2 regions of the Pseudomonas arvensis genome follow, and region 2 is predicted to be linked to the other one. Evidence: predicted binding sites of a transcription regulator. Region 2 holds the regulator's gene; the other holds the start of a gene.
The links. Region 2 encodes FliA, which starts transcription of late flagellar genes. Its sites were predicted from a motif close to CTAAAGTTTNNNNNNNNNNNGCCGNTAA; they were not measured.
Positions count from the first base shown of each region.

Region 1: the regulator FliA is predicted to act here: its motif matches at 9,234-9,261, upstream of AB3G88_RS05750 (flagellar protein MotY).

Region 1 is NZ_CP162038.1:1,265,113-1,277,022, forward strand. It holds gene ybaK (Cys-tRNA(Pro) deacylase) at 1-471, shown strand; gene AB3G88_RS05705 (ABC transporter ATP-binding protein) at 539-1,645, opposite strand; gene argF (ornithine carbamoyltransferase) at 1,642-2,562, opposite strand; gene AB3G88_RS05715 (molybdopterin oxidoreductase family protein) at 2,996-5,104, shown strand; gene grxD (Grx4 family monothiol glutaredoxin) at 5,182-5,508, shown strand; gene bfr (bacterioferritin) at 5,576-6,046, opposite strand; gene AB3G88_RS05730 (bacterioferritin-associated ferredoxin) at 6,248-6,466, opposite strand; gene AB3G88_RS05735 (peroxiredoxin) at 6,711-7,313, shown strand; gene rnt (ribonuclease T) at 7,454-8,125, opposite strand; gene pyrC (dihydroorotase) at 8,122-9,168, opposite strand; gene AB3G88_RS05750 (flagellar protein MotY) at 9,325-10,233, shown strand; gene AB3G88_RS05755 (argininosuccinate synthase) at 10,363-11,580, shown strand.
Region 2 is NZ_CP162038.1:4,330,534-4,342,443, reverse strand. It holds gene AB3G88_RS19485 (cold-shock protein) at 111-314, shown strand; gene flhA (flagellar biosynthesis protein FlhA) at 573-2,687, shown strand; gene flhF (flagellar biosynthesis GTPase FlhF) at 2,700-4,016, shown strand; gene fleN (flagellar synthesis regulator FleN) at 4,123-4,956, shown strand; gene fliA (RNA polymerase sigma factor FliA) at 4,953-5,693, shown strand; partial or broken gene AB3G88_RS19460 (chemotaxis response regulator CheY) at 5,864-6,239, shown strand; gene AB3G88_RS19455 (protein phosphatase CheZ) at 6,258-7,046, shown strand; gene AB3G88_RS19450 (chemotaxis protein CheA) at 7,058-9,214, shown strand; gene AB3G88_RS19445 (protein-glutamate methylesterase/protein-glutamine glutaminase) at 9,263-10,402, shown strand; gene AB3G88_RS19440 (flagellar motor protein) at 10,402-11,142, shown strand; gene motD (flagellar motor protein MotD) at 11,174-11,910, shown strand, end outside.

The sequences.
Region 1 (11,910 bases), 3.1 Mb from region 2:
ATGACCCCCGCATTGGATTTGTTGAAAAAAGTTCGCGCCGAACATCGCATCCACAGTTATGAACACGATCCCAAGGCCGCTTCCTATGGTCTGGAAGCCGCAGAGAAATTGAGCCTAGACCCGGCGCAGGTGTTCAAGACCTTATTGGCCAGCAGTGAAAAGGGCGAATTATTGGTGGCGGTGGTGCCGGTCGTCGGAAGTCTGGACTTGAAAGCCTTGGCGCAGGCGGCGGGGGTGAAAAAAGTAGAAATGGCCGACCCGGCTGCGGCCCAGCGTTCTACCGGCTACCTGTTGGGCGGCATCAGCCCGCTGGGGCAGAAGAAGCGTCTGCGCACATTTATCGATGTGACGGCGCAGCCGTTTGCAACGATTTTTGTCAGTGCGGGGAGAAGGGGGCTGGAGGTGGAGCTGTCGGCGCAGGTGCTGGCTGAACACACCCAGGCCAAGTTCGCGCCGATTGGCAGGGAGTAATCTCAGGCTCCGGTGAACTCCAATGTGGGAGGGGGCAAGCTCCCTCCCACATGTGTTCTCTGTGTTTTCAGGTCGGGCTGTGGCGTCGTACGCCGGATTCGGCTTGAGGGATCTGCGCGGCAACGCTGCCCGAGGCCTGAAACAGCACCAGATGTTCAGCCGCCACGCGAATCCCCACATCCGCCCCTACCTGATGATCGGCATGGCTGGGGAAAATCGATTCCAATTGCGCGCCAGTCGGCAGTTGCAAGCGGTACAAGGTCGATGCGCCGAGGAACGTCTTGCCGACGATCCGTGCTTTCAACGCGCTGTCCGGCGCATAGACGATGTCATCCGGGCGCAGCAGCACATCTACCGCGCCACCGGTCGGCCAGGTGTAGGCGCGATTGCCGCGCAGGTCACCCAGTTCGGTGCTGACGGATTCGGGCGAGCTCAGTTGGCCACGAATGAAATAACCCTGGCCGATAAAGCTCGCGACGTAAGGTGTCTGCGGTTCGTGGTAGAGGTTGTAGGGCGTGTCCCACTGCTCCAGCCGGCCTTCCTTGAACACACCCACTTGATCGCTGACGGCGAAGGCTTCTTCCTGATCATGGGTGACCAGGATCGCACTGGTGCCGCGTGCCTTGAGGATGTCGCGCACCTCATGGCTGAGCTTGCGCCGCAGTTCGCCATCGAGGTTGGAGAAGGGTTCGTCCAGCAGCAGCAGTTGCGGCTCCGGGGCGAGGGCGCGGGCGAGGGCGACACGTTGCTGCTGGCCGCCGGACAGTTCGTGGGGGAAGCGCTTGCCCAGGTTCTTCAGGTTGACCAGCTCCAGCAGCTCGGCGACTACGCGGTCCTTTTGCGGATGCTTGCGGATACCGAACGCGATGTTGTCGGCCACGCTGAGGTGGGGAAACAGCGCGTAGTCCTGGAACACCATACCGATGCGACGTTTCTCCGGTGCCAGGGTAAAACCGGCACTGGAGATCACTTCGCCCGCCAGGCTGATTTCGCCTTCGTGCACTGGCTCAAAGCCTGCAATGGCACGCAAGGTGGTGGTTTTGCCGCAGCCCGAGGAACCGAGCAGGCAACCGATATCACCCGCGTTGAGGTGCAGATTGAGGTTCTGCACCACCCGTTGATCTTGATAGCCGCATGCCAGATTGCGCAGGTTCAGCAGAAGGGGCTGGCTCATGCGTGGTGGTACGACGGTGGGACGAGGAATTCGAGCAGGGCCTTCTGGGCGTGCAGACGGTTTTCGGCCTGGTCCCAGGCGACCGAACGCTCATCGTCAAGCAGGTCGAGGCTGATTTCTTCACCCCGGTGGGCGGGCAGGCAGTGCATGAACAGCACATCCGGCGCAGCCAGGTCGAGCAACGCGCGGTTCACCTGGAACGGTGCGAACAGGGCCAGGCGCTTGGCGGTTTCGTCTTCCTGGCCCATGGAGGTCCAGACGTCGGTGCTGACCAGATGCGCGCCGAGTACGGCTTCACGTGGGTCGCGCACGAGGGTGACGCGATCGCCAGCCAGCGCCAGGAAGCGCGCATCCGGCTCGTAGCCTTCCGGGCAGGCAATGCGCAGCTGGAAGTCGAACTGAATCGCCGCTTCTATATAGCTGTTGCACATGTTGTTGCCGTCGCCGATCCAGGCCACGGTTTTGCCTTGGATCGAGCCGCGATGTTCCAGGAACGTCTGCATGTCAGCCAGCAACTGGCAGGGGTGCAGGTCATCGGACAGGCCGTTGATCACCGGAACCCGTGAGTTGGCGGAAAATTCGGTAACGGTGCTATGGGCAAATGTGCGGATCATCACCGCATCGAGCATGCGCGACATGACACGGGCGCTGTCGGCGACTGGTTCGCCACGGCCCAATTGAGTGTCGCGCGAGGACAGAAAGATAGCTTGGCCACCCAACTGGATCATGCCGGCTTCAAAGGACACACGGGTGCGGGTCGACGACTTCTCGAAAATCATGCCGAGAACGCGGTTTTTCAAAGGCTCGAACAGTACGCCGCGGTTACGCAGGTCTTTAAGCTCAATGCCTCGACGGATCACGCTGACCAGCTCTTCGGGCGTGCAATCCATCAGGGAGAGAAAGTGCCTTGCGCTCATCATTAACTACCTTTTTGCAACAGACCGCAGATACTCAAAGCCTTGTTTATTGTGACAACGGGCGAGACCTGCGGCGAAAGCCGCACGGGGCGACGAAATAGGGGAAGGCGCGATATTGACATTAAATGTCGCGTCTTACCAATAGGGCTACGTTTTTAGGGGTGTTCAAGAAGGGCGCGAGAGCGCTTTTGAAGACGAATTCCTGACAGCAGCGGGCCATTTGTACACTGGCGTCGCAACCTTTTGCAATGCGCGGGGGCGGGCTTGGATCAGGCTGAGTCGGTTTCGGAGGCTGTGGGCGGGGTTTCGTAACATTTGCTCATGCTTGGTCATGGCTTGGCCTGATGGCCGGCGATTCACGGGACGAACGATACTGGCGCCCGTCATGGTCGCGGCTCATAGTCAGATCAAAGCCCCTATAAAGAGACTGGCCATGACCAAGACTCTCCACCACCGTGCTTGCCATCTGTGTGAAGCCATTTGTGGCCTGACCCTGGAAACCACCCAAGCCGAAGACGGCAGCCTGGCGATCACCTCGATCAAGGGCGACGCGCTGGACACGTTCAGTCGGGGTCACATCTGCCCCAAGGCAGTGGCGTTGCAGGATATTCAGAATGACCCGGATCGCCTCCACCAGCCCATGTTGCGGGTGGGCAGCGAATGGCAGCCGATCCCGTGGGACGAGGCCTTTGCGCTTGTAGCCGAGCGGCTGGCCGGCATCCAGGCCCGCCACGGGCAGAATGCGGTGGCGGTGTATCAGGGCAACCCCAGCGTGCACAACTATGGGCTGATGACCCACAGCAACTACTTCCTCGGCTTGCTCAAGACGCGCAATCGGTTTTCCGCGACCTCGGTGGATCAGTTGCCCCATCACCTCACCAGCCACCTGATGTACGGCCATGGCCTGCTGCTGCCGATCCCGGACATCGACCATACCGACTTTATGTTGATCCTGGGCGGCAACCCGCTGGCGTCCAACGGCAGCATCATGACGGTGCCGGATGTGGAGAAGCGCCTCAAGGCCATTCAGGCCAGGGGCGGCAAAGTCGTGGTGGTTGACCCTCGGCGCAGTGAGACGGCGGCCATGGCTGACCAGCATCTGTTCGTACGGCCGGGCGGCGATGCGGCGCTGTTGTTCGGCGTGCTCAACACCTTGTTTACCGAGGGCCTGACACGCACCAGCCATTTACCGGTGGAAGGTCTTGAGGACGTACGCCGTGCGATCGCTGAGTTTACTGCCGAGGCCATGAGCCGCCAGTGTGCGGTGCCCGCCGAGCAGATCCGCCAATTGGCGCGGGACTTTGCCGCCGCGGACAAGGCCGTGTGTTACGGACGCATGGGCGTGTCGACCCAGGCGTTTGGCACGCTGTGCCATTGGTTGGTGCAATTGATCAACCTGGTCACCGGCAATCTGGACCGGGTCGGCGGCGCTTTGTGCACCTCACCTGCGGTGGACCTGGTGGCGTCGACCGGTGGCGGGCATTTCAACCGCTGGCAGAGCCGGGTTTCCGGGCGTCCGGAGTACGGTGGCGAGTTGCCGGTGTCGGCGCTGGCTGAAGAAATGCTTACCGAAGGCGAAGGACAGATCCGCGCACTCATCACCGTGGCGGGCAATCCGGTGCTGTCGACGCCCAATGGTCGCCAGTTGGAGCAGGCGCTGGACGGGTTGGAGTTCATGGTCAGCGTCGACCTCTACATCAACGAAACGACGCGCTATGCCGATCTGATCCTGCCGTCCACCTCCGCGCTGGAAAACGATCACTACGACACCACCTTCAACATGTTTGCGGTGCGTAACGTCACCCGTTTCAACCGCGCGATCCTGCCCAAGCCTGCTGGGGCGTTGCATGACTGGGAAATTTTCGTCGGCCTGGCCACGGCCTTTGCGGCGCAGACGGGGGCGGTGCTTAAACCGACGATGCCGCCGGCCAAGATGATCGACTTTGGACTACGTGCCGGGGCGTACGGTGATGGGTCCAGTCGTAAGCTGTCGGTGGCGATGCTGGCCGATCATCCCCATGGTGTGGATCTGGGACCTTTGCAGCCCAATCTCGCTGCGCGACTGAAAACTGCAGATGGCACGGTGCAGGCTGCGCCAGCGGTGATTCTTGCTGACCTGGCGCGCTTCGCAGCGCAGCCGCTGCCTGGGCCTGGCGAACTGCTGCTGATCGGCCGTCGGCATGTGCGCAGCAATAACTCTTGGATGCATAACTATCATCGCTTGGTGAAGGGCAAGCCCCGGCATCAATTGTTGATGCATCCCGATGATCTGGCCAGCCGGCAACTGAGTGACGGTCAGCGGGTGCGCGTGAGTTCGCGCATCGGCATGATCGAGGTGCAAGTGCTGGCCAGCCCGGAGATGATGCCCGGTGTCGTCAGCCTGCCCCATGGCTGGGGCCATGGCCGACCAGGCGTGCAGATGAGCATTGCCAGTGCGCAACCGGGGGCGAGTGCGAATGATTTGACCGACGAACGGCAGTTGGATGAGTTATCGGGCAACGCTGCGCTCAATGGGGTTCCGGTCCAGGTAGCAGCCGCCTGAGCACCCGGCTGGAATTTTGCGTTACAATGCGCCACCGTGCCGACCTGTGAGTCGCAAAGTTCCAGCCGAGGTGTTCCATGGATATCATCGAAACGATCAAAGAGCAGATTGCCAACAACACCATTCTGCTTTACATGAAGGGCGCTCCGAACGCTCCTCAGTGCGGTTTCTCCGCGAAGGCGTCCCAGGCTGTGATGGCGTGCGGCGAGAAGTTCGCTTATGTGGATATCCTGCAAAACCCTGAAATCCGCGCCAACCTGCCAAAGTACGCCAACTGGCCGACCTTCCCGCAACTGTGGGTAGCCGGTGAGCTGGTTGGCGGTAGCGATATCATCACTGAAATGGCAGCTGATGGTTCGTTGCAGGCGCTGATCAAAGACGCAGCGGCAAAGACCGACGCCTGATTCGCCTGCAATAAAAAGCCCCGCTTCTCGTGAGAGAACGGGGCTTTTTTACGACTGCGAGAGCGGGTTATTCACCCATCTGCGATTGCAGGTAATTTTCCAGGGTGACCTTGTCGATCAGGCCCAGTTGGGTTTCCAGCCAGTCGATGTGCTCTTCCTGGTCTTCCAGGATATCTTCCAGCAGCTCGCGGCTGCCGAAGTCGCCCTGAGCTTCGCAGTGAGCGATGGCGGCCTTGAGGTCGCTGTGGCTCTTACGTTCAAAACCAAGGTCGCTGCCGATCATTTCCTGGGTGTGCTCGCCGATGTTCAGCTTACCCAGGTCCTGCACGTTCGGCAGGCCTTCGAGGAACAGGATGCGCTTGATCAGCGCGTCTGCGTCCTTCATCGCCTTGATGGATTCTTTGTATTCGCGCTTGCCGAGCTTTTCCAGGCCCCAGTCGTCATACATGCGCGCATGCAGGAAGTACTGATTGATCGCGACCAGTTCATTGGCAAGGATTTTGTTGAGTTGCTGGATGACTGAGATGTCGCCTTTCATGACTGGGGTCCTGCCCTGTAATAGCTGTATATAGGGCGGAGTTTGAGCGGCGAAAACCCTAGTGTCAAACCTAAGTTATTGAATAATAAATGAAAATTAATCGGAATAAGAATGTTTGTGTTCCGCGTCTTGACGCTAACTAATTGAATTACAGGCATAAAAAAACCGGACACTAAGTCCGGTTCTTTAAAACACGCTGTTTTAAGCGTGTGTAAATTCTGCTGAGTACGGGAGCGCGGCCTGGGCTGTCTGCAGCTGCGTCAGGGTTTCCCGAACCACTTGCTTGGCGAGGCAAGCACATTTGCCACATTGGCTGGCAACGCCGGTGGTTTCACGCACTTCCTTGTAGCTGCAGCAACCTTCATAGATTGCTTCGCGGATTTGTCCGTCGGTGACGCCAGTACACAGGCACACATACATAAGGGAGAACCGTCGCGGGTTAAGGCTTAAGTGCGATGGATCTTAATGTTAACGAGAATGATTGTCAAAGTAGATTCTGTCTTTCTCTGGTCAGAATGATTACCCGCTGACGAACGGTTTTTTCCCGAGCCGTGTATGATGGTCGGTCTTCACGAAGCGTGATCCCGTCACAGCGTTGTCGTTTACCCACGACACACTGGAAGGGATCCTTTTACTTCAAGTCACCCCCATCAGGAGATACCCAATGAGCGTACTCGTCGGCAAACAAGCCCCGGATTTCGACGTACCAGCCGTCCTCGGCAATGGCGAAATCGTAGACAGCTTCAAGCTGTCTGAAGCCATCAAAGGCAAATACGGCCTGGTGTTCTTCTACCCGTTGGACTTCACCTTCGTCTGCCCTTCGGAGCTGATCGCGCTGGACCACCGCATGGACGATTTCAAGGCGCGTAACGTTGAAGTGGTTGCTGTTTCCATCGACTCCCATTTCACCCACAACGCCTGGCGCAACACCGCCATCAACGATGGCGGCATCGGCAAAGTCAAATACACCATGGCTGCTGACATGAAGCACGACATCGCCAAGGCCTACGACGTTGAGTCTGAAGGCGGCGTTGCCTTCCGTGGCGCGTTCCTGATCGACGACAAGGGCGTTGTTCGCTCGCAGATCATCAACGACCTGCCACTGGGCCGTAACATGGAAGAGCTGATTCGCCTGGTTGACGCGCTGCAATTCCACGAAGAGCACGGCGAAGTTTGCCCTGCAAACTGGAAGAAAGGCGACAAAGGCATGAACGCTTCGCCAGAAGGCGTTGCGGCTTACCTGACCGAGAACGCTGGCAAGCTGTAAGCCAGATTCGCGGTGAAAAAAAACCGGCCTGTGAGGGCCGGTTTTTTTATGTGCGGGTTTTGACCTGTAGTTGTGGTGAGCGAGCAAGCCCGCTCACCACGACAAGCCCGCCTAGCCATGAAAGCCCGTTCGAGTCAGCCTCAGTCGCCGAAGTCTTCCCAACCGCCCATTTGTTTCCAGCGGTTGACGATGCCGCAGAACAGATCAGCGGTCTTCTCGGTGTCGTAGCGCGCCGAGTGGGCTTCGCGACCGTCGAAGTCGATACCGGCGGCCTGGCACGCCTTGGCCAGTACGGTCTGGCCATAAGCCAGGCCAGCCAGGGTGGCGGTGTCGAAGCTGGAGAACGGATGAAACGGGTTGCGCTTCATGTCCAGGCGGGCCACGGCAGCATTCAGAAAGCCCAGATCGAAGCTGCTGTTATGCCCCACCAGGATCGCACGCTTGCAGCCATTGGCCTTCAACGCCTTGCGAACGCCACGGAAAATGTCGGTCAGTGCCGCTTCTTCGCTGACGGCCATGCGCAAGGGGTGATCCAGCTTGATCCCGGTGAACTCCAGGGCTGCCGCTTCGATGTTGGCACCTTCAAACGGCTCGACGCGGAAGAAATGGGTGTGTTCTGGATAAACGAAGCCCTGTTCATCCATGCCGATGGTCGTCGCGGCAATTTCCAGCAGCGCATCGGTGGCGCAATTGAAGCCGCCGGTTTCTACGTCGATAACGACAGGCAGGTAGCCGCGGAAACGTTCGGCCATCGGGTGGCGTGAACCACCGCCACCGTGTTCCTGGTCGTCATCGTAATGGTCTTCACTCACTTGCTTTCCTCCAGCAGGCGCCAGCGCAGTGTTTCACCGGCGCGCAGCGGGATAACGGTCAGCTCGCCAAATGGCAGGCTGGCAGGGGCGGTCCAGTCTTCCCGGACCAGGGTGATGCGGTCGGTATTCGCCGGCAGGCCATAGAAACGTGGGCCGTTGAGGCTGGCGAAACCTTCGAGTTTATCCAGAGCGTTGCGTTGTTCGAACGCTTCGGCGTACAGCTCGATGGCGGCATAGGCGGTGTAGCAACCGGCACAGCCACACGCGGCTTCCTTGGCGTGCTGGGCGTGGGGCGCCGAGTCAGTGCCGAGGAAGAACTTCGGGTTACCGCTGGTCGCGGCATCCAGCAGCGCCACCTGGTGGGTATTGCGCTTGAGGATCGGCAGGCAATAGAAGTGCGGCCGAATCCCGCCCACCAGCATATGGTTGCGGTTATAGAGCAGGTGATGCGCGGTGATGGTTGCGCCGACGTTGGCCGAGGCCTCGGTGACGAACTGCACGGCATCGGCCGTGGTGATGTGCTCGAACACCACCTTGAGGGTCGGGAACAACTCGACCACGCGGCGCATGTGCTCGTCGATGAAGACCTTCTCGCGATCGAACACGTCCACGTCGCCACGGGTGACTTCACCGTGGATCAGCAGCGGCATGCCGACTTCGGCCATGGCTTCGATGGCGGGCAGGATCTTGTCGATGCTGGTCACGCCGGAATCGGAGTTGGTGGTCGCGCCAGCCGGATACAGCTTGGCGGCGTGTACATAACCGCTGGCCTTGGCCTCGCGAATTTCTTCGGGCTGGGTGCGGTCGGTGAGGTAGAGCACCATCAATGGTTCGAAGCGGCTGCCGGCCGGTCGTGCAGCGAGGATACGCTGGCGATAGGCATCGGCTTCAGCGGCGTTACGCACCGGTGGTACCAGGTTAGGCATGATGATGGCGCGGCCAAACGTGCGCGCTACATCGGCCACGGTTTGGGGCAACGCAGCACCATCGCGAAGATGAATATGCCAGTCGTCGGGACGCAGCAGGGTCAGGCGGTCGGACATTGGGGATTCCAGGCGGGTCAATCTGGTGGGAATGCTACCGGAAAAGACTCTTGCAGGCACTCGCTATCAAGTTTTGCAGGATGCATCCGATAGCCTTTCGTATGCCTTATCGATGTATGACGCTTTGAAGTGTTGTAGAAACCAGTGGAGCCTCCCGTGCGCCAGCATTATCTAGCCCTGCTCAGTGTGTTCGCCAGCCTGCCTGCAATGGCCCTCACGTTCCAGACACGTCTGGAGAATATTGAGTGGAAGGTGGAGGGTGACAAGTTCGAGTGCCGCCTGACCCAACCGATCACCGATTTCGGTTCGGGTGAGTTCGTGCGCCGGGCCGGTGAGCAGGCGACATTCCGCCTGAAAGCCTATAACGGCTCGCTGGGTTCAGGATCCGCCACCTTGTTGGCCGCTGCGGCGCCGTGGCAGCCTGGTCGTGGCGATATCAATCTCGGCGCCGTGCGCGCAGGCAGTGGCGACGTGCTGTTCAACAGCTCCCAGGCCCAGGCCGGGCGCCTGTTCAATGGTTTGCTCGATGGCCGTTCACCCACCGTGCGTCACTACGGGCGCGAGGGCGGCTATTCAGAGATTCGCCTGCTGCCGGTGAAATTCAACAAGGCCTATAGTGACTATCAGCTGTGCACGGCCAAGTTGCTGCCGATGAATTACGATCAGGTCAAGCAGACCGAAGTCGGTTTTCCCGGCGGTGGTATCGAGCTGGACGCGGCGGCCAAGCAGAAGCTGGCGGTGATTCTCGAGTTCCTGAAAGCGGACCCTACCGTCAACCACATCGAATTGAACGGTCACTCGGACAACAGCGGCAATCGCCTGAGCAATCGCGATGTATCACGGCGTCGTGCACTGGCGGTGATGGACTACTTCAAGGCCAATGGCATCCAGGAATCCCAGATCACCCTGCGCTTCCATGGCGAGAGCTATCCTTTGGCACCGAATACAAATGCCGCCAACCGGGCGCGCAACCGCCGGGTGAATATTCAGCTTGAGCGGGTGGCTGCCCCCGAGAAACCGGCGCCTCAGGCTGCTGTGCCGAGCAACCCCGCGCACACTTCTTAAGGGGCGGCCGTCGGTCGCGCCCTCGACATAATCTGTCGCTTTATCTTCATTTGCTGTCGCGCCCCTGTAATTTCACGGTTTTGGTCGGTAGAATCGACGCCTTTCCGTACAACCCCGTGGAGTGATGGCATGGCCGACGTAAACAAGGTCGTTCTCGCGTATTCCGGCGGCCTGGACACTTCGGTGATCCTCAAGTGGCTGCAGGATACTTATAACTGTGAAGTGGTGACCTTCACCGCTGACCTGGGTCAGGGTGAAGAGGTCGAACCTGCACGTGCCAAGGCGCAAGCCATGGGCGTGAAAGAGATCTACATTGACGACCTGCGCGAAGAATTCGTCCGCGATTTCGTCTTCCCGATGTTTCGCGCCAACACCGTCTACGAAGGCGAGTACCTGCTGGGTACCTCCATCGCACGCCCGCTGATCGCCAAGCGCCTGATCGAAATCGCCAACGAAACCGGCGCCGACGCTATTTCCCATGGCGCCACCGGCAAGGGCAACGACCAGGTGCGTTTCGAACTGGGTGCCTACGCACTCAAGCCTGGCGTGAAAGTGATTGCTCCTTGGCGTGAATGGGATTTGCTCTCCCGTGAAAAGCTGATGGATTACGCTGAAAAGCACGCAATCCCGATCGAGCGTCATGGCAAGAAGAAATCCCCGTACTCGATGGACGCCAACCTGCTGCACATCTCCTATGAAGGCGGCGTGCTGGAAGACACCTGGACCGAGCACGAAGAAGACATGTGGAAGTGGACCGTCTCCCCGGAGAACGCTCCAGACAAGGCGCAATACCTGGAACTGACCTACCGCAACGGCGACATCGTCGCACTGGACGGCGTCGAAATGACTCCGGCCACCGTGCTGGCGACCCTGAACCGTATCGGTGGCGAACACGGCATTGGCCGTCTCGACATCGTCGAGAACCGCTACGTGGGCATGAAGTCCCGTGGCTGCTACGAGACTCCAGGTGGCACCATCATGCTGCGCGCTCACCGCGCCATCGAGTCCATCACCCTGGACCGCGAAGTGGCTCACCTCAAAGACGAGTTGATGCCCAAGTACGCCAGCCTGATCTACACCGGCTACTGGTGGAGCCCAGAGCGTCTGATGCTGCAACAGATGATCGACGCCTCCCAGGCCCACGTGAATGGCGTTGTGCGCCTGAAGCTGTACAAGGGCAATGTGATCGTTACCGGTCGCAAGTCCGATGACTCGCTGTTCGACGCCAACATCGCCACCTTCGAAGAAGATGGCGGCGCCTATAACCAGGCGGATGCAGCAGGCTTTATCAAGTTGAACGCATTGCGCATGCGCATCGCTGCCAACAAAGGCCGCTCGTTGTTCTGAGGGTTTCGCCGGTTGTGAAGAGTGGCCCCTTGTTTTCAAGGGGCCATTTTTTTGCCCAGGATTTTAAATAAGTCGGTGTTGTTCAAGGTTGTTTAAACCCAGTGTTCAAACTTTTCGGAAACTCGACTCTTGATTGCCGTGCGTTATCTGCGTTTTTTGTAGGGAGGAATGAATTTTTTACATATGTGTAGGAACCAGTCTTACAGATAATTCACTCATGTAGTTACGGGAGTATGTAAAAGACACATGGGTCTGTAGGAAATAAGGATGTAAATAAATATGTTAAATGGAGCTGAAAATGTTGATTTTTTTACCCCTGCCCGCGCCTCT
Region 2 (11,910 bases):
AATGTGTCGTTTCGGATGATTCATCGGCCCGATGGCATCTATGCATGCGACATCACACTGATCTGACGAAACCGGTGCAGGTCCTTAATTGAAGCGTACGGAGAACGGCAATGGCGACGGGTACGGTGAAGTGGTTCAACGCGGAGAAGGGCTTTGGTTTTATTACCCCGGATGATGGGAGTGCGGATGTTTTTGCCCATTACTCGGCAATTAGGACGGATGGATACAAAAGCCTGAATGAAGGCCAAAAAGTGGAATATGAGACAGCACAAGGACCAAAAGGTCTGCAAGCCGAGAATATAAAACCTATTTAAAGGCTCAAAGGTGGGAGGGGGCTTGCCCCCGATTGCAGTGTTTCAGGCCAGGAGCCGGTGGCTGATACACCGCCATCGGGGGCAAGCCCCCTCCCACATTTGGATTTCTTGCATCCGCAGTATCTCGGGCGACCGTAGCGATCCACACCCTCAAAGGCAAAGTTGGAAGGCTTCTTGCAATACCGCCTTCAGGACGCCTCCCGGCGTCAAAAGTTTGCTTCAAGGAAACGAGGAATACCGGTGGTGGATCGCTCTCAAATGCTCGGCACGGCCCGTACGACCCTGACTGACCTCTCGCGAGGCAATCTGGGTGTGCCGTTGTTGTTGCTGGTGATGCTGGCAATGATGATGTTGCCGATGCCACCGTTCCTGCTGGACGTGTTCTTCACTTTCAACATTGCCCTCTCCGTCGTGGTCCTGCTGGTCTGCGTGTACGCCTTGCGGCCGCTGGATTTTGCGGTGTTCCCGACGATCCTGCTGGTGGCAACCCTGCTGCGACTGGCGCTGAACGTGGCCTCCACCCGCGTGGTGATGCTCCACGGCCAGGACGGCCACGCCGCCGCCGGTAAGGTGATCCAGGCGTTCGGTGAGGTGGTGATCGGCGGTAACTACGTGGTCGGTATCGTGGTCTTCGCGATCTTGATGATCATCAACTTCGTGGTGGTGACCAAGGGCGCCGGGCGGATCTCCGAGGTGAGCGCGCGCTTTACCCTCGATGCCATGCCCGGCAAACAGATGGCCATCGACGCCGACCTCAACGCCGGCCTGATCGACCAGAACCAGGCCAAGAGCCGCCGCCTGGAAGTGGCTCAGGAGGCCGAGTTCTATGGTTCCATGGACGGTGCCAGCAAATTCGTGCGCGGTGACGCCATCGCCGGCCTGTTGATTCTGTTCATCAACCTGATTGGCGGTATCGCCGTCGGTATCTTCCAGCACGGCATGACCTTCGGCGATGCGGGCAAGGTGTACGCCTTGCTGACCATCGGTGACGGTTTAGTGGCGCAATTGCCATCACTGTTGTTATCTACAGCTGCGGCCATCATGGTGACCCGTGCGTCGGGCTCCGAAGACATGGGCAAGCAGATCAGCCGGCAGATGTTTGCCTCGCCGAAGGCCCTGGCCGTGGCGGCGGGCATCATGGCGATCATGGGCATCGTGCCGGGCATGCCCCACGTCTCGTTCCTCAGCATGGCGGCCCTGGCCGGCGGCGGCGCGTACCTGTTCTGGAAGAAGCAGAACCAGGTCAAAGTGATTGCCCAACAGGAGATCGCTCGTCAGCAGGAACTGTTGCCATCCCCGGCCCGCGCCCAGGAAACCAAGGAGTTGGGCTGGGACGACGTGACCCCGATCGACATGATCGGCCTGGAAGTCGGCTACCGTCTGATTCCGCTGGTGGACCGCAACCAGGGCGGCCAATTGCTCGCGCGGATCAAGGGGGTGCGCAAGAAGTTGTCGCAGGACCTGGGCTTCCTGATGCCCACTGTGCACATCCGCGACAACCTTGACCTGGCCCCGAGCGCCTACCGCCTGACCCTGATGGGCGTGATCCTGGCCGAAGCCGAGATCTACCCGGACCGCGAGTTGGCGATCAACCCCGGCCAGGTGTTCGGCAGCCTCAACGGCATTACCGCCAAAGATCCGGCTTTTGGCCTGGAAGCGGTGTGGATCGAAATCAGCCAGCGCAGCCAGGCGCAATCCCTGGGCTACACCGTGGTCGACGCCAGTACCGTGGTTGCGACCCACCTCAACCAGATTCTGTACAAGCACTCCCACGAGCTGATCGGCCACGAGGAAGTCCAGCAATTGATGGGCTTGCTGGGCAAAGCCTCGCCAAAACTGGCAGAAGAGCTGGTGCCGGGCGTGCTGTCGCTGTCGCAATTGCTCAAGGTGCTGCAGGCGTTGCTGGCCGAACAGGTGCCGGTACGCGACATTCGCAGCATTGCCGAGGCCATCGCCAACAACGCCGCCAAGAGTCAAGATACTGCCGCGCTGGTGGCTGCGGTGCGTGTCGGATTGTCCCGCGCAATCGTGCAAAGCATTGTAGGGCTTGACTCCGAGCTGCCTGTGATCACCTTGGAACCAAGGTTGGAACAAATATTGCTCAATAGTATTCAGAAGGCAGGACAAGGCCAGGAAGAGGGCGTTCTGCTGGAGCCAAGCATGGCTGAAAAGCTGCAGCGCTCGTTGATCGACGCCGCGCAGCGCCAGGAAATGCAGGGCCAACCGGTGATTCTGCTGGTGGCAGGCCCGGTCCGCGCGATGTTGTCGCGTTTTGGACGCCTGGCAGTACCGAATTTGCACGTTTTGGCTTATCAGGAAATTCCTGACAACAAGCAAGTGACTATCGTCGCGACAGTAGGGCCCAACGGCTGAGGGTAGTGGGTTATGCAAGTGAAGCGTTTTTTCGCCGCCGATATGCGTCAGGCCATGAAACTGGTCCGTGATGAGCTGGGCGCCGACGCCGCGATTATCGGCAACCGTCGTATTGCCGGTGGTGTCGAGCTGACGGCTGCCCTGGATTACACCCCCTCGGCACTGGCGCCCCGTGTGCCGAACATGGAGCTCGAAGACGAGCTGCGCAAGACCGCCTCGCGCATCGTCTCGGCCCAGGCTGAACTGAGCATGCGTGGCGACAGCGATACCACCACCAATCGCCAGTTGTTCGCCGGCCTGCCGCTGACCGCTGCCGAGCCCCTGGTTGAGCCGACCTTCGTCGAGCCGCCGCGTCCTGCCGCGCCAGCCCCGGCCGCGGCTGTCGACCAGCGTGTGTTCGACTCGATGCGCTTTGAACTCAACGGCCTGCGCGAACTGCTCGAAGTGCAGCTCGGCTCGCTGGCCTGGACGCAACTGCAAGGCAGCAAACCGCAACAGGCCAACCTGTGGCGCCGCCTGCAACGCATCGGCTTGTCCGGCCCGTTGTCCCGCGACCTGCTGGCCCTGACCACCGAAATCGAAGAACCACGCCAGGCCTGGCGCATGTTGCTGGCCCACTTGGCGCGGATGATTACTACCCCGGAAATCGAACCCCTGGAAGAGGGCGGTATCATTGCCATGGTCGGCCCTGCCGGCATGGGCAAGACCACCACCCTGGCCAAGCTGGCAGCGCGTTATGTGCTCAAGTACGGCGCGAACAACATCGCGCTGGTGAGCATGGACAGCTACCGCATCGGCGCCCAGGAGCAACTCAAGACGCTGGGCCGCATCCTCAATGTGCCGGTGACCCACGTCGACCCGGGCCAATCCCTGGCCAACGCCCTCGACCCGCTGCTGCGCAAGCGCGTGGTGCTGATCGACACCGCTGGCCTGCAAGCCAGCGACCCGGCGTTGCGCATGCAGCTGGAAAGCCTGGCCGGGCGTGGCATCAAGTCGAAAAATTACCTGGTGCTTGCAACCACCAGCCAGAAACAGGTTCTTACCGCTGCGTACCATAGCTACAAGCGCTGCGGCCTGGCCGGTTGCATCCTGACCAAACTGGATGAAACCGCCAGCCTGGGCGAAGTGTTGAGCCTGGCTATCAGCCATGAACTACCGGTTGCCTACCTGACCGACGGGCCGCGGATCCCGGATGATCTGCATCTGCCGCGCCGTCATCAGTTGGTCAGCCGCGCCGTCAGCGTGCAAATGCAAGAAGAGCCTAGCGAGGAAGCGATGGCCGATATGTTCGCCGACCTCTACCACAACCCGGCAAAACGGGTCGGTTGAAGTCAGGATGAACACCGTGAAATGTACCTACATCGATGGTCTGCAAGCGATTCACGCGGCCAAGCCATGTAGCCTGCGTCTAAGCAAGACAAGGTAAAGAAATAAAATGGGCAGCATGCATCCCGTACAGGTGATCGCGGTGACCGGCGGCAAAGGTGGCGTCGGGAAAACTAACGTGTCAGTGAATTTGTCCCTGGCCCTGGCAGAGCTTGGCCGTCGCGTCATGCTGCTGGACGCTGACCTGGGGCTGGCGAACGTCGACGTTCTGCTGGGACTGACGCCCAAACATACCCTTGCCGATGTGATCGAAGGGCGCTGCGAGCTGCGCGATGTGCTGCTCCAGGGCCCCGGTGGGATCCGCATCGTGCCGGCCGCCTCCGGCACCCAGAGCATGGTGCACCTGAGCCCGGCGCAACATGCCGGCCTGATCCAGGCATTCAGTGATATCGGCGACAACCTCGACGTGCTGGTGATCGACACCGCCGCCGGGATCGGCGAGTCCGTGGTCAGCTTCGTGCGCGCCGCGCAGGAAGTGTTGCTGGTGGTCTGCGATGAACCCACCTCGATCACCGACGCCTACGCCCTGATCAAACTGCTTAACCGTGACTACGGCATGAACCGCTTCCGCGTCCTGGCCAACATGGCCCAGAGCCCGCAGGAAGGGCGCAACCTGTTCGCCAAGTTGACCAAGGTCACGGATCGCTTTCTCGATGTCGCCTTACAATACGTCGGCGCAGTTCCCTACGACGAGTGTGTGCGCAAGGCTGTGCAAAAGCAGCGTGCGGTCTACGAAGCGTTCCCTCGTTCCAAATGCGCACTGGCGTTCAAGGCTATTGCCCAGAAGGTCGATACCTGGCCGTTGCCCGCCAACCCACGGGGGCATCTGGAGTTTTTCGTCGAGCGATTGGTACATCAGACGAGCGCAGGACCGGTGCTATGACAGCGAACGGCTACAACGCCTACAAGAAGTCTGCCCGTGACAGTCAGGGTGAGTTGATTGAGCGCTATGCGCCGCTGGTCAAGCGTATCGCCTATCACCTGTTGGCACGCCTGCCTGCCAGCGTGCAGGTCGAAGACCTGATCCAGGCCGGCATGATCGGCTTGCTCGAAGTGTCGACCAAGTACGACGCCAGCAAAGGCGCGAGTTTCGAGACGTATGCGGGCATCCGCATCCGTGGCGCGATGCTCGATGAGGTGCGTAAAGGCGATTGGGCACCGCGTTCGGTGCATCGCAATACGCGCATGGTCAGTGACGCAATTCGTGCAATTGAAGCAAAAACCGGCCGCGACGCTAAAGATCACGAAGTTGCGGCCGAACTCCAATTGAGTCTCGACGATTACTACGGGATTTTGAACGATACCTTGGGCAGCCGCCTGTTCAGTTTCGACGACCTGTTGCAGGACGGCGAACACGAAGGGTTGCACGAGGACGGCGCGAGCGCGCACATGGAGCCGTCACGTGACTTGGAGGATGAACGCTTCCAGGGCGCATTGGCGGACGCCATTGCCAACTTGCCCGAGCGCGAGCGGTTAGTGTTGGCGCTGTACTACGACGAAGAGCTGAACCTCAAGGAAATCGGTGAGGTCCTGGGGGTCAGCGAATCGCGTGTCAGCCAGTTGCACAGCCAATGCGCAGCCCGCTTGCGGGGGCGTTTGGGAGAGTGGCGAGCGCGCTGACAGGCAGTGTGGGGAGCACTGCAAAGCGATACCGCGATGGTGATAGGCCATCGCGGGTTCGATCCGTGGTGCCCCCGGCAGTCCTTTTTGTGTAATGCCTGTTGATTGAAATGGCGCGTCCAGGTGCTGGGCGCGTTTAAGACTGCTTGGAGGTCGAATTGGACAAGAACATGAAAATCCTCATCGTTGATGACTTCTCAACGATGCGGCGGATCATAAAAAACCTGTTGCGTGACCTTGGGTTCACAAACACGGTCGAGGCGGATGACGGCCTTACGGCGATTCCGATCCTCAACAGCGGGAGCATCGACTTTCTGGTAACGGACTGGAACATGCCAGGCATGACGGGCATCGACTTGTTGCGCCACGTGCGCGCCGACGAAAAATTGCGCAGTCTTCCCGTGTTGATGGTAACCGCCGAAGCCAAGCGTGAGCAGATCATCGAAGCCGCCCAAGCCGGGGTCAACGGTTACGTGGTCAAGCCATTCACTGCACAGGCCTTGAAAGAGAAGATCGAAAAAGATCTTTGAACGCATCCACGGCTAATGCCATCGCGGGGGAGCTATGGAGCATAACGAATCGTCACAGGGAGACTTCGAGTCCACCCTGAAAAAGCATGCTCACCAGTTGGTCGACAGCCTTGAAAAAGGCCATTTCGGCGACGCGGTGCAGTTGATCCATGAGCTCAACCAGACCCGTGACCGCGGCCTGTACCAGGAAGTGGGCAAGCTCACACGCGAGCTGCACAGTGCGATCGTCAATTTTCAGATTGACCCGCACATGCCCCAGGCCGAAGAAATCTCGCAGATCACTGATGCCACCGAACGCCTGTCCTACGTGGTCAGGCTGACCGAGGCCGCGGCCAACCGCACCATGGACCTGGTGGAAAACGCCACGCCTCTGGTCAATGGCATGGCCACTGAAGCCCAGGCGCTGAGCGTTGACTGGGGCCGCTTCATGCGTCGTGAAGTGGGGGCTGAAGAGTTTCGTGAATTGGCCCGTCGGGTTGACGGTTTCCTGTCGCGCAGCGAACAGGAAAACCGCACGGTCGCCAGCAACCTCAATGACATCCTGCTGGCCCAGGATTATCAGGACCTCACCGGTCAGGTGATCAAGCGCGTGACCCAGTTGGTCACCGAAGTGGAAAGCAATCTGCTCAAATTGGTGCTCATGGCTGGCCAGGTAGACCGTTTTGCCGGCATCGAACATGACCGCGAAGCGATCCTCTCTGAAAAAGATCCACAAAAACATCTCGCCAAGGGTGAAGGTCCGCAGATTCATGCCGATAAACGTGAAGACGTTGTGTCAGGTCAGGATGACGTAGATGACCTGTTATCCAGTTTAGGCTTCTAAGGAGCACCCACATGAGCTTCGGCGCCGATGAAGAGATCCTTCAGGATTTCCTTGTAGAGGCCGGCGAAATTTTAGAGCAACTGTCCGAACAACTGGTCGAGCTGGAAAGCCGACCGGATGATGCGAACCTGCTCAATGCAATTTTTCGCGGTTTTCATACTGTAAAAGGGGGCGCCGGCTTCCTCCAGCTCCATGAGCTGGTGGAGTGCTGCCACATCGCCGAGAACGTGTTCGACATCCTGCGCAAGGGTGAGCGTCACGTTGATTCGGAGTTGATGGACGTGATTCTCGAAGCACTGGATGCGGTCAACGGCATGTTCAGCGAAGTTCGCGAACGTGCCCCGATCACCGCGGCCACCCCGGAACTGCTGGCCGCCCTGGCGCGCTATGCAGAGCCGGCCGACACCACGGCAGCGCCGGTGGTCGAGGCTGAGCCTGAGCCGGTGGCGGAGCCTGAAGCGGACGTGACCGACAGTGAGTTCGAGCAGTTGCTCAACTCCCTCAGTGCCGTCAAGGCCGAGGCTGAAGCGCCGGCCGCCGTTGCCCCGCCAGCGGCGCCGACCAGCGAAGACATCACCGACGCCGAGTTCGAATCGCTGCTCGACCAGTTGCACGGCAAGGGCCAGTTCGCCGCCGATGCGGTGGCGCCTGTCGCGGCTGTCGAAGCACCTGCGGCCCCGGCCAGCACCGACATCACCGATGACGAATTCGAAGCCTTGCTGGACCAGTTGCACGGCAAAGGCACGTTTGCGGTCGACGCCCTGCCGGAAGTGGCGGCAGCGCCTGCTGCGGCCGCCAGTGCCAAGCCTGCGGACGATGGGTTGATCTCCGATCACGAATTCGAAGCGCTGCTGGACGATTTGCACGGCAAGGGCAAGTTCACCGAAGTCGCCTCGACGGCGGCTGTGGCCACGGCGGCACCGGTTGCCGCCAAGGCCGCCGCGCCAGCACCTGCGCGTGCTGCGGCGCCACCGCCGCCGGAAAAACCGGCCAGTGAAGCCGAAACCACCGTGCGGGTTGATACCGCGCGCCTGGACGACATCATGAACATGGTCGGCGAGCTGGTGCTGGTGCGTAACCGCCTGGTGCGCCTGGGCCTGAGCAGTGGTGATGAAGCCATGCAAAAGGCCGTGTCGAACCTCGACGTGGTGACCGCTGACCTGCAAACCGCGGTGATGAAGACCCGGATGCAGCCGATCAAGAAAGTCTTCGGCCGCTTCCCGCGCCTGGTTCGTGACCTGGCGCGCCAACTGAAGAAAGAGATCAACCTGGAACTGGTGGGTGAAGAAACCGACCTCGACAAAAACCTTGTCGAGGCCCTGGCCGACCCGCTGGTCCACTTGGTGCGCAACGCTGTCGACCACGGCGTCGAAACGCCGGAAGAACGCGAAGCCTCGGGCAAGTCCCGTGGCGGCAAGGTGATTCTGGCGGCGGAGCAGGAAGGCGACCACATCCTGCTGTCGATCACCGATGACGGCAAGGGCATGGACCCGGCGATCTTGCGCAATATCGCGGTCAAGCGTGGCGTGATGGACAAGGACGCCGCCGACCGCCTGACCGACACCGAATGCTACAACCTGATCTTCGCCCCAGGCTTCTCGACCAAAACCGAGATTTCCGACGTGTCGGGCCGTGGCGTGGGCATGGACGTGGTGAAGACCAAGATCAGCCAGCTCAATGGTTCGATCAACATCTACTCGACCAAGGGCCAGGGCTCCAAGATCGTGATCAAGGTGCCGTTGACCTTGGCGATCATGCCGACCCTGATGGTGATGCTGGGCAACCAGGCGTTCGCCTTCCCGCTGGTCAACGTCAACGAGATCTTCCACCTCGACCTGTCGCGCACCAACGTGGTGGACGGCCAGGAAGTGGTGATCGTGCGCGACAAGGCGCTGCCGCTGTTCTACCTCAAGCGCTGGCTGGTTGCATCGGCTGCCCATGAAGAACAGCGCGAAGGCCATGTGGTGATTCTCTCGGTGGGCACCCAGCGGATCGGCTTTGTCGTCGACCAACTGGTTGGCCAGGAAGAAGTGGTCATCAAGCCTTTGGGCAAAATGCTGCAGGGGACCCCGGGCATGTCGGGTGCGACCATCACCGGTGACGGTCGGATCGCGCTGATTCTCGATGTTCCGAGCATGCTCAAGCGTTACGCCGCACGGCGTATTTGATTCTGGTGGGGCAGGGCGGTAATGCCCGCCCCACCTAACGGAGTGTTTATGGCAGTCAAGGTCCTGGTGGTGGACGATTCGGGTTTCTTCCGCCGCCGCGTCTCGGAAATTCTTTCCGCCGATCCAAGCATCCAGGTGGTCGGTACGGCCACCAACGGCAAAGAGGCGATTGATCAAGCCATTGCGCTGAAGCCGGACGTGATCACCATGGACTACGAGATGCCGATGATGGATGGCATTACGGCAGTCCGGCACATCATGCAACGCTGCCCGACCCCGGTATTGATGTTCTCCTCGCTGACCCATGAAGGCGCCCGAGTGACCCTCGATGCGCTGGATGCCGGTGCGGTGGACTTCCTGCCGAAGAATTTCGAAGACATCTCGCGCAACCCCGAGAAGGTCAAGCAAATGCTGTGCGAGAAAGTCCACAGCATTTCCCGCAGTAACCGTCGCAGCCTGTTCAGCGCGCCTACGCCAGCGCCTGCCCCGGTAGCGCCTGCGGCTGCACCTACCAGTTCCTCGTTCAGTCGCCCGGCGCCTGCCCCGGTTGCCCGGCCCGCGCCGCCGCCGGTACGCACCTCGGCACCGACGGCTGGGCATTCCCATTCGCCAGCGCCCAAGCGCAAGGCCTACAAACTCGTTGCCATCGGTACGTCTACCGGCGGCCCAGTGGCCTTGCAGCGCGTACTGACCCAACTGCCGGCCAACTTCCCGGCGCCGATCGTGTTGATCCAGCACATGCCGGCGGCGTTTACCAAAGCCTTTGCCGAGCGTCTGGACAAGCTGTGCCGCATCAGCGTCAAGGAAGCCGAGGATGGCGACATCCTGCGTCCGGGCCTGGCGTTGCTGGCCCCGGGCGGCAAGCAGATGATGGTCGACGGCCGTGGCGCAATCAAAATCCTGCCGGGTGACGAGCGCCTCAACTACAAGCCGTGCGTGGACATTACCTTCGGTTCTGCAGCCAAGTCCTACGGCGACAAAGTTCTGGCGGTAGTGCTTACCGGCATGGGCGCCGACGGCCGTGAAGGCGCGCGTCTGCTCAAGCAGGGCGGCAGCGCGATCTGGGCCCAGGACGAAGCCAGCTGCGTGATCTATGGCATGCCGATGGCCATCGTCAAGGCTGACCTGGCCGACGCCGTGTACAGCCTGGACGACATCGGCAAGCATCTGGTGGAGGCCTGCCTCTGATGGATGTGTTGAGCCTGATCGGCATCACCATGGCGTTTGTCGCCATTATCGGCGGCAACTACCTCGAAGGTGGTCACCTCGGCGCGCTGGCCAACGGCCCGGCGGCGCTGATCGTGATCGGCGGCACTGTGGGCGCTGCGTTGTTGCAGTCACCGATGAGTTCGTTCAAGCGTGCGATGCAGATCGTGGTCTGGATTATTTTCCCGCCACGTGTCGACTTGGCCGGTGGCATCGACCGGGTGGTCAACTGGAGCCTCACCGCACGCAAGGAAGGCCTGCTGGGCCTGGAAGGCGTGGCGGATGCCGAACCCGACAGCTACTCGCGCAAAGGCCTGCAATTGCTGGTCGACGGCGCCGAGCCGGAAGCGATCCGCAGCATCCTTGAAGTGGATTTCTACACCCAGGAAAGCCGCGACATCAACGCCGCCAAAGTTTTTGAAAGCATGGGCGGCTACGCGCCGACCATCGGCATCATCGGCGCAGTCATGGGCCTGATCCACGTGATGGGCAACCTGGCCGATCCTTCCCAATTGGGCAGCGGTATTGCGGTGGCGTTCGTCGCGACTATCTATGGTGTGGCCAGTGCCAACCTGGTGCTGTTGCCGGTGGCGAGCAAGCTCAAGTCGATTGCCATGCGCCAATCCCGTTACCGCGAGATGTTGCTCGAAGGCATCCTGTCGATTGCCGAGGGCGAGAACCCGCGCTCCATCGAATTGAAGCTCCAGGGCTTCATGGATTGATGGGGATGCTTTCTGTAGAGGTGAGCTGCCAATGAGCCGTCGCCGTCGCGAGCCTGAAGAACACGTCAACCACGAACGCTGGCTGGTGTCCTACGCGGACTTCATCACCTTGCTGTTCGCGTTCTTCGTGGTGATGTATTCCATCTCGTCGATCAACGAAGGCAAGTACAAGGTCATTTCCCAGGCGTTGATCGGCGTGTTCAACGATGCCGACCGCTCGCTCAAGCCGATCCCAATTGGTGAGGAACGGCCCAAGAGCGTGACCCCGGCCAAGCCGCTGGTCAACGACAGCGACGAAACCGCTGCCGGCGTGGGCGGTACCAGCGACCCGCTGAAAAGCATTGCCGATGACATCAGCGCCGCGTTCGGCGACCTGATCAGCTCCAACCAGATGACGGTGCGCGGCAATGAGTTGTGGGTGGAGATCGAGCTCAATTCCAGCCTGTTGTTCGCCAGCGCCGATGCGTTGCCCAGCGATCAGGCGTTCACCATCATCGACAAGGTGGCGGCGATCCTCAAACCGTTTGAAAACCCGGTCCACGTCGAAGGCTTTACCGACAACGTGCCGATCAGCACCGCGCAGTACCCGACCAACTGGGAACTGTCCTCGGCCCGTGCCGCCAGCATCGTACGTATGCTCGCGATGCAGGGCGTGAACCCCGGACGCCTGGCGTCGGTAGGCTATGGCGAGTTCCAGCCGGTGGCCAATAACGCCACGCTCGAAGGCCGTGCGCGCAACCGTCGGGTGGTGTTGGTCGTTTCACGCAA